DNA from 3 places in the Shewanella sp. ECSMB14101 genome. Region 3 is predicted to be linked to each of the others. Evidence: predicted binding sites of a transcription regulator. Region 3 holds the regulator's gene; each other region holds the start of a gene.
The links. The regulator FliA, encoded in region 3, starts transcription of late flagellar genes. The targets are predictions, from matches to a motif close to CTAAAGNTNNNNNNNNNNNNGCCGATA.
Positions count from the first base shown of each region.

Region 1: the regulator FliA is predicted to act here: its motif matches at 1,633-1,659, upstream of pomA (flagellar motor protein PomA).
Region 2: the regulator FliA is predicted to act here: its motif matches at 1,287-1,313, upstream of NY07_RS04390 (VC2046/SO_2500 family protein).

Region 1 is NZ_JSFF01000001.1:194,106-197,380, forward strand. It holds gene dxs (1-deoxy-D-xylulose-5-phosphate synthase) at 1-359, opposite strand, end outside; gene ispA ((2E,6E)-farnesyl diphosphate synthase) at 382-1,263, opposite strand; gene xseB (exodeoxyribonuclease VII small subunit) at 1,264-1,503, opposite strand; gene pomA (flagellar motor protein PomA) at 1,899-2,666, shown strand; gene NY07_RS00930 (flagellar motor protein MotB) at 2,671-3,275, shown strand, end outside.
Region 2 is NZ_JSFF01000003.1:158,687-161,961, reverse strand. It holds gene NY07_RS04400 (putative bifunctional diguanylate cyclase/phosphodiesterase) at 1-234, opposite strand, end outside; gene NY07_RS04395 (DUF406 family protein) at 385-672, opposite strand; gene NY07_RS04390 (VC2046/SO_2500 family protein) at 764-1,252, opposite strand; tRNA gene NY07_RS04385 (tRNA-Tyr) at 1,378-1,462, shown strand; tRNA gene NY07_RS04380 (tRNA-Tyr) at 1,494-1,578, shown strand; tRNA gene NY07_RS04375 (tRNA-Tyr) at 1,610-1,694, shown strand; tRNA gene NY07_RS04370 (tRNA-Tyr) at 1,726-1,810, shown strand; tRNA gene NY07_RS04365 (tRNA-Tyr) at 1,842-1,926, shown strand; tRNA gene NY07_RS04360 (tRNA-Tyr) at 1,968-2,052, shown strand; gene NY07_RS04355 (PLP-dependent cysteine synthase family protein) at 2,237-3,275, shown strand, end outside.
Region 3 is NZ_JSFF01000034.1:11,555-14,829, reverse strand. It holds gene flhF (flagellar biosynthesis protein FlhF) at 1-494, shown strand, start outside; gene NY07_RS17615 (MinD/ParA family protein) at 499-1,380, shown strand; gene NY07_RS17610 (RNA polymerase sigma factor FliA) at 1,373-2,092, shown strand; gene cheY (chemotaxis response regulator CheY) at 2,135-2,518, shown strand; gene NY07_RS17600 (protein phosphatase CheZ) at 2,532-3,269, shown strand.

The DNA.
Region 1 (3,275 bases), on a different contig from region 3:
ACGCTGAAGGTGTCATATTCACTCTCTTCACGCCAAGGGAAGGGATGAATACCGCCCTTTTGGCGAATGGTGTGCATTTTATCACGGCGGCCAGTGAGGATCTTATGGGGGTAAGCCTGATGACCCACATCCCAGATCAGGCGATCGAATGGCGTGTTGTAGACATAATGCAGCGCCACTGTCAGTTCAACCGTGCCAAGGCCAGAGGCGAAGTGGCCGCTGGAGATGCCTACCGACTGTAGGAGGTAACTTCTGAGTTCATCAGCAAGTTTTGGTAGCACCCCTTGTGGAAGCTGTCGTAATTCGTCGGGGGTGTCAGCCTGTGCCAGCACAGGGTATTTCGTAATATCCAAACTCATAGCGAGATTCTTTGGCTCTTTATTATACTCTTCGCTCAATGATGAAACGGGCGAATTCGGCAATTAACTGACTATTGTATGGTAATTTAGCCAGCGCTGATAGGGCGTCTTCAATCAAACTTTTTGCAGTCTCTTGTGCCCCGGATAAACCAAGTAGTTTCGGATAGGTACTTTTGTTCGACTCACAGTCCGATCCCTGGGGTTTCCCTAGTTCTTCTGTGCTGGCAATAATATCCAGTACATCATCTTGTACCTGAAAGGCGAGGCCTATTGCATCGGCAAATGTTAACAGATGGCGAGCTTGTTCATCTGTGACCTTGGCAGCAATGATAGGCAATTCTACTGCGCAGCGAATTAACGCACCGGTTTTTAATCTGTGAAGTCGTTTTAATGTGTCGAGATCTATCTGCTTATCTGTGGCGTTAAGATCCATCGCCTGACCACCACACATGCCGCTGTAACCCGAGGCTTTGGCGAGAGCCCGTACCATGGCCAGTTGCTGCTCGGCGGTGAGTTCGCTCTCTTCTCGGCTGATGATTTCAAACGCCAGGGTTTGCAGGGCATCACCTGCCAGTATGGCCGTGGCTTCATTAAAGGCGATATGTACAGTCGGTTGACCACGACGCAGGGCATCGTCATCCATGGCGGGGAGATCATCATGGATCAAAGAGTAGGCATGAATACATTCGATGGCAGCGGCGCAGGCATCGAGTCTTTCCAGTGGCACATTAAGCATTTCGCCGATGGCATAGACCAGAAAAGGGCGGATACGCTTGCCGCCGATTAGGGCGCCATGTTTCATGGCGGCCTTCAGTTGTGGCTCAGTCTCGTCTTGTGCCTTGATAAAATGGCGCAGCTGTTCATCGACGCGCTGCTGGTATCGCGTTATCGCTTCGTTTAGCAATTATTCGCCCTCTGGCAGATAGGGTTGCAAGCTGGGTTGATCCTGTTCCTGGGTCAAGATGGAGACTTTCTGTTGGGCCTGCTCGAGTTTGCCTTGGCTATTTCTGACCAGATTGATGCCGCGTTCAAATTGTTTGAGGGCGTCGTCTAAAGCCACATCGCCTTGCTCTAAGCTGGTGACGATCTGTTCTAATTCTGTGAGCGACTCTTCGAAGGTCAGGTTTTCAGGTTTTTTGGCCACGGTGATTTTCCCAAGAATTTAGCGACAGACAAAGTATCTCAGTCGACCCTAGGGGTCAAATTGCGCTGTCGTATATTTGTGCAATAGCACGCTTTAAGGAGGTTTTTTTATAAAAAATTGAATTTGTAGCTAAACTTGCGTGTAAGCTGTCCGATAATTGAATTAGAACAATACTCAATTTTGTCAGATATTATATCGTAAACTCCCGCCTGCGGTTAGGTGAATTCATGTCTAATTGGCGACTTTTATGTCACCACCCAGCGCAAATGAGATGTCTTAGATTATAAGAGTGAGTAGAGTGGATATCCGTCTCGAGATGATTATGGTGTTGACTGAGAGCTTGGTCATTAGGCCGAGATATTAGCAATAGCCGATACTGTATAAGAGGAAGAGTTGTGGATTTAGCGACCCTGATAGGCCTAATTGGTGCGTTTGGTTTTATTATCGGAGCTATGATCGGTAGTGGCGGCATTGCCATATTTATCGATGTGAATTCAGTGCTAATCGTATTGATAGGCTCGCTGTTTGTGGTGATGATGAAATACAACCTCAAACAGTTCCTCGGTTCGGTCAAGATCGCGGCCAAAGCCTTTATGTTTAAGATAGATAAGCCGGATGAGCTGATCGAGCAGGCGGTCACTATGGCCGATGCCGCGCGTAAAGGGGGCTTTTTGGCCCTTGAAGAAGCGGAGATCAGCAACAGCTTTATGCAAAAAGCGGTCGACATGCTCGTCGATGGGCATGATGGTGACGTAGTACGTGAGGCGCTGGAAAAAGATATCGCCCTCACCGAAGAGCGCCATAAAACCGGAATCGGTATCTTTAAGGCGCTGGGGGATGTGGCGCCCGCCATGGGGATGATTGGTACCCTTATCGGTCTGGTGGCCATGTTGTCTAACATGGATGATCCTAAGTCCATTGGGCCCGCGATGGCGGTAGCCTTGTTGACCACTCTCTATGGTGCCATTCTTGCCAACATGGTGGCCTTGCCTATTGCCGACAAACTCACGCTACGCATGAGTGAAGAGATGCTCAATCGAAACCTTATTATGGATGCGGTTTTGGCCATTCAAGATGGCCAAAACCCAAGGGTCATTGAGGGATTCTTGAAGAATTACCTCTCGGAGAAACAGCGAGAGATAGACACGACGGACGGGGAATAGCCAGATGGCTAAGAAGGTCAAATGCGATTGCCCTCCAGCCGGGGCGCCTATGTGGTTGGCAACTTTTGCCGACCTCATGTCGCTGCTGATGTGTTTTTTCGTCTTGCTGCTCGCCTTCTCTGAGATGGACGTCATGAAGTTCAAGCAGATCGCCGGGTCGATGAAGTATGCCTTTGGGGTACAGAATAAGGTCGAAGTTAAAGACATTCCCAAGGGAACCTCGGTGATCGCACTGGAGTTTCGCCCTGGTAAACCAGAACCCACACCGATTGAGATCATTAACCAACAAACCAACGAGATGACTGAGCCTACCATTGAGGTGCAGGCCGGTGAAGATGATAGCGCCGGCGGCGTGCAGCAACAGCAGGGTGAGCAACGTGGTGGCGAGGCATCATCGACGGCTCAGGAAGAGTCTGACGCTGAAGCGCAGGCCAAGCAACAGCAGCAAGAGGCAGCATCACAGGATCAGATCAATGATCAGGTGAAAAAAATGGCCCAGGAGCTCAATAAGGAGATCGTCGATGGGGCGATCGAGATTGAATCTCTCGGGCAGCAGATCATCATTCGCATCCGAGAGAAAGGGGCTTTCTCATCGGGTTCCGGTTTCCT
Region 2 (3,275 bases), on a different contig from region 3:
GGCAGTGCAGTGACTGGGGACAGGACGTAGAGCTGATAGACTTTGATCGCCTTGCGCGATGAGTTGTGTGGTGTCGTTATCGACATCAAATAAACATACGCCAACACGTTCAACCGCTAACGATTGACTTAAGAGACGACAAGCTAACTCGGCCGTCTCTTTAAACTGACCTTCTTGCTTTTCGGTCGAATTGACTATGATTTCGAGCAAATGCTGAAATTGGCGTTTGATCATAACATCCTACAGCCGATAACAAGGTTATCGAGGTAAAAAAACTGCCCTGAGCAGCACAAATACAAACATTGTTGTTATTTTTAATAAGAATATTCTGTGAACATTACACGAACAAGTTACTCACTAGCAAGCCAAAATCAGCAAATTCTCTTACAACCCATGTTCTAGCTGAAAAATCATTTTCTCTGCGCTGTAGCCGAACGTAAGCGTCAGTTGCTGACCATCATCTAGTGTCGTCATTTCACTTACCACACCATCAAAACGTGCTTTAGCAGCGTCGGCAAGCTTCTGTAATTCTGCCTGGGCATTCTCTCCTTGACGGTTTAATGTCAGTACAGTGTCAAACTCATCGATCACCGCGCCGATGTCGGCGTAACTGCCGCAATCGGTACATGTATCGTTCACCAATTCCGATTGTCCTTCTTGAATCTTTTTCATGCTGACTTCTACCTATTAAATTATGGAAAAATGCTTAATGCTAAACATGACAACGCACGATATAGCAAAAGCAAGTCGTCTGCACTTAAGACTATGCCAAAATGTCACCTAACGCACGTTGCTTCACAATCTGCTCAGTAAAATGCGGTAACTCAAGCAGATGCGCATCAACCGTTAGCTCTCCATGAAAACGTGCAGCCGTAATAGGATCACAGTTGGCCAACACCTCTTGCATCGCCAGCGGATCACGACCACGGTGTACTAAAGGTTCAGGAGATAAATATTGCTGCAGATGAAAACCGCTTAAACCAGCCTGATGAAATGCGCCGCTATTGTCGCAATCAATTCCTTTATGCAACTCACTCGTTAACGCTTGTGGCTCTGGAAGATCAAATTGACGTTTTAACTTTGCCTCGCTGTCTAAGTCCGCCCCATCAAGATGAAACTGTGCCAGATCTCTAGCGTCGCTCGACAACATCGCCAGAAGCAGGCCAAACTCACCGCGGCGATGCTCGGTCACCGCCTGATTAAGACGTGACCCTAAATGATTTTCGTTGATTAACAACTGACTAGTTCGCATAAAAAAACATCAATAAAACAGCTCGTTGCTATTTAATCGACCGCTTGCGACATAACTTTAGCAATTATTTCAAATAGGGACTTTACAGCGGCGGCGTTTCTGACTACTATTGCCGCCGCAATTGAGGAGGGGTTCCCGAGTGGCCAAAGGGATCAGACTGTAAATCTGACGGCTCAGCCTTCGAAGGTTCGAATCCTTCTCCCTCCACCATTTGCCTACAATGTAATAAAGAGATATTCGTGGAGGGGTTCCCGAGTGGCCAAAGGGATCAGACTGTAAATCTGACGGCTCAGCCTTCGAAGGTTCGAATCCTTCTCCCTCCACCATTTGCCTACAATGTAATAAAGAGATATTTGTGGAGGGGTTCCCGAGTGGCCAAAGGGATCAGACTGTAAATCTGACGGCTCAGCCTTCGAAGGTTCGAATCCTTCTCCCTCCACCATTTGCCTACAATGTAATAAAGAGATATTTGTGGAGGGGTTCCCGAGTGGCCAAAGGGATCAGACTGTAAATCTGACGGCTCAGCCTTCGAAGGTTCGAATCCTTCTCCCTCCACCATTTGCCTACAATGTAATAAAGAGATATTCGTGGAGGGGTTCCCGAGTGGCCAAAGGGATCAGACTGTAAATCTGACGGCTCAGCCTTCGAAGGTTCGAATCCTTCTCCCTCCACCATCTTTATCTTTCTTATTAAATTGTGATTCTGCGTTATCTGTGGAGGGGTTCCCGAGTGGCCAAAGGGATCAGACTGTAAATCTGACGGCTCAGCCTTCGAAGGTTCGAATCCTTCTCCCTCCACCATTTTTTCCTTTCCTGTTGATTCAAAAATCAAATTTCTATCAAATTCCTAAGCTAATTTCATCGATTACAGTAAGCCATATTAGATCTGATGTACCTAGTCGCATTTCTATTCGATTCCCCTTTTCGTTATAATTTATTTCGTTAAGCTATAACGACTAACCGCTCAAAAACCTCTGGAGCAAGAATGGAACAAAATTGGGTCAATCAGGCCATCGCTAAAATCGAGGCCGACTACCAGCGCAGCGCAGACACTCATCTCATCAAGTTAGATCTGCCTATGTTGCCGGGCATCGACATCTACCTAAAAGATGAAAGTACCCACCCGACAGGCAGCTTAAAGCATCGTCTGGCCAGATCTCTGTTTCTCTATGCCCTATGTAACGGTTGGATCACCAAACATACCCCCATCATAGAGTCTTCATCGGGAAGCACTGCTGTCTCAGAAGCATATTTTGCTCGCCTGCTGGGACTGCCATTTATCGCCGTGATGCCCGCCTCCACGGCCAAGAAAAAGATCCAGCAGATCGAGTTTTACGGCGGCCGGTGTCATTTTGTCGGACATTCCAGTCAAATTTATGCCGAATCCCAGCGTCTGGCAGACGAGTTATCTGGTCACTATATGGACCAATTCACCTACGCCGAGCGTGCTACCGATTGGCGCGGCAACAATAATATTGCTAACTCTATCTTCGAGCAGATGCAAAGGGAGCCCCACCCGGTACCCAATTGGATCGTCATGAGCCCAGGCACTGGCGGCACATCGGCGACGATAGGCCGCTACATTCGTTATCAGCGCGCCGACACTAAGCTCTGTGTCGTCGATCCAGAAAACTCGGTATTCTATGACTATTTCCATAGCGGCGACGCAAGCATTAGTTGCGCCAACGCCAGCCGTATCGAAGGCATAGGCCGCCCCAGAGCCGAACCCTCATTCATTCCGGGGGTGGTCGATCACATGGTCAAGATAGATGATAGTGCCTCGATCGCCACCATCTATTGGCTAGAACGCTTGATTGGTCGCAAAGCTGGCCCCTCTACCGGGACTAATCTTTATGGCGCCTTGCAACTAGCCAGTGAGATGCATAGCCAAGGTCAAAGCGGGTCTATAGTGACCCTGTTGTGTGATGCGGGCGAGCGCTACCTGGACACTTACTACGACAGCGAGTGGGTCTCAAGCCACATAGGCGATATCAAATACTATGAAGACAAGCTCGCCGAGTTTA
Region 3 (3,275 bases):
GCAAAATAATGGGGTGCCCGGTCAAGCAAGCACATGATCTCAATGAGTTGGAACAAATTCTTTATCAGTTTCGCAATCGCAAGCTAGTATTGATAGATACGGCGGGAATGGGACAAAGAGATGTGAGATTGTTCCAACAACTTGATAATTTAACTGCAAATAGCAGATTACCTATTCGCAGTTATCTGGTACTGTCATCTACAAGTCAAAGAAGAGTGCTTGAAGATGCTGTCGCGCAGTTTACCCGGATCCCATTGTCCGGCGCGATTTTAACCAAATTAGACGAATCAGTGGCCTTGGCTCCAGCATTAAGTGTTTTGATTCAAAGTGGGTTACCATTGAGTTATGTCACTGATGGACAAAGAGTTCCAGAAGATATGCAAGTCGCCGACACCTTAGCCCTGGCCAACAAGGCGTTGTCGGTACTCGAAAAGAAAGTGCAACCAATACAGAATAACGAAAGGTCATATGAACGGGCCTACGCATTTGAGTAATATAATGAGTCGGGATCAAGCAAGCGGTTTACGTATGATGAATCAACCATATAACGAAAAAGTAAAAGTAATTGCCGTAACCGGTGGTAAGGGTGGCGTGGGTAAAACCAGCGTTTCGATCAATACCGCGGTCTCCCTGGCTGAGAAGGGCAAGCGCGTGCTTGTACTTGATGCTGACCTAGGTTTAGCGAACGTCGACGTCATGTTGGGGCTCAGAGCTGAACGCAATCTCTCCCACGTATTATCGGGCGATGCAGACCTTGACGAGATTATCGTTCGTGGTCCTAAGGGAATTGGTATTATTCCTGCCACCTCAGGCACTCAGGCTATGGTCGAATTAACACCAGCGCAGCACGCGGGTCTTATTCGTGCCTTTAGTGAGATGAGAACTCAGTTTGATATTCTTGTCGTCGATACGGCTGCCGGGATCTCAGATATGGTGCTAAGCTTTTCTCGCGCCTCACAAGATGTCCTGGTGGTTGTGTGTGATGAGCCTACCTCAATTACCGATGCCTATGCTTTAATTAAGATTCTTAGCCGCGAGCATGGTGTATTCAGATTTAAGATTGTGGCCAATATGGTCAGAAGTTTACGAGAAGGAATGGAGTTATTTGCTAAACTTAGCAAAGTAACCGACCGTTTTCTCGACGTGGCGTTGGAGCTGGTTGCGACAATCCCCTTCGATGAAAACCTTCGCAAATCAGTTCGTAAACAAAAATTGATTGTCGAGGCATTTCCTAAGTCGCCGGCATCAATTGCTTACCATGGTTTAGCTAACAAGATTATTAGCTGGCCAGTGCCGCAACAGCCCGGCGGACACCTAGAGTTCTTTGTGGAAAGATTAGTTCAACGCCCAGAATATCAAGAGGATCGTACGAGTGAGTAAAGCCGCTGCGTATACTTGTTTAGATAACAAAGCTTCTATTGTCGAACAGTATGCACCGTTGGTTAAAAGGATTGCTCACCATTTACTTGCTCGTCTGCCCGCTTCGGTGCAATTGGATGATCTTATACAAGCAGGTATGATGGGCCTGCTTGAGGCCTCAACCAAGTTCGACGGCAGCAAGGGCGCCAAGTTTGAAACCTTTGCTGGTATTCGTATCCGTGGCTCCATGTTGGATGAGATTCGTCGTGGTGACTGGGTGCCCAGGTCAGTACATCGTAATCAAAGACGTGTTGCCCAGGTGATAGATGAGCTAGAACAAGAGCTTGGGCGAGATGCAAAAGACAATGAAATTGCAGATCGACTTGATATGACGCTCGATGAGTACCATCATATTCTTAATGATGTTTCTGTCGGGAAAGTAGTTGGAATTGAAGATCTTGGTGTATCGGTCGATGTAGTAAGAGACGAAGACGATCATCAAGACGATGCTTTTGAAGCACTGGCAGAGTCACAGTTTCATGAGGCCCTTGTGGAGGCGATTAAGTTACTGCCAGAAAGAGATGGATTAGTTTTGTCGTTATATTATGACGAAGCATTAAATTTAAAAGAGATCGGTGCCGTACTTGATGTCAGCGAATCCAGAGTTAGCCAGATTCATAGCCAGGCGATGCTCAGACTCAAAGCGAAACTCAAGCATTGGACCAAAATATAACGATTACATGAGCAATATAAAAACAGCTCCGCGGAGGAAACCTTGGACAAGAATATGAAGATTCTCGTTGTTGACGACTTCTCAACAATGAGACGCATCATCAAGAACTTGTTGAGAGACTTGGGTTTTAATAACACTCAGGAAGCAGATGACGGTTCGACAGCCCTGCCTATGTTGCAAAAGGGTGATTTTGACTTTGTCGTAACCGATTGGAACATGCCAGGTATGCAGGGGATCGACCTGTTAAAGGCTATCCGTGCTGATGACGACCTGAAACACATTCCAGTGTTAATGGTCACTGCGGAAGCAAAAAGGGAACAGATCATTGCGGCGGCTCAGGCTGGTGTGAATGGCTATGTAGTTAAACCTTTTACTGCGGCGACATTGAAAGAGAAGTTAGACAAAATTTTCGAACGACTCGGTTAATCAAGGTTGGGCTATGCAGGCAGATACTTCAGGGCTGATCAATCTAGCACAGGCTAAGGAGCTTGTGGACTTGCTAGAAGCTGGTCAACAAGAGCAGGCCGACGAACTCATACGTGATATCGCCAGCCCGATTCAGAAAGAGCTGTTTGATGAGGTAGGTCGTCTTACCCGTCAGCTTCACAGTGCCATTGTGGACTTTCAAGTGGATGGTCGTCTCATTGAGCTGGCGAACAGTGAAATCCCCGATGCAAAAGAGCGCCTCAATTATGTCATTGATATGACAGAGCAGGCCGCTAATAAAACCATGGACGCCGTTGAAGAGTCTCTGCCACTTGCAGATGCCCTCACCATGAATGTTCAGTCGGTGAAACCCTCATGGGATCGCTTGATGAGACGTGATATTGAGCTGCATGAATTTAAGGCGCTTTGTCACGATGTTCAGCAGTTTATCGAGCGAAGCGAATCGGATTCTAATCGGTTAAAAGAGTTACTCAATAACATCCTGCTTGCCCAAGATTTCCAAGATCTGACCGGACAGATGATCCGTCGGGTCATTGAGTTGGTGCGAGAGGTAGAGAGCAACTTGGTCTCTATGTTAACCGTGTTTGGCGAACAGCCAGCAACGGACAAGCCTCGTGCGTCAGAGAAGTGTGTCGAAGCAGAAGGTCCTATTATGAACGCTGATCAGCGTGATGATGTCGTGACAGGGCAAGATGAAGTCGATGACTTGCTTTCGAGTCTAGGTTTCTAAGTAGGA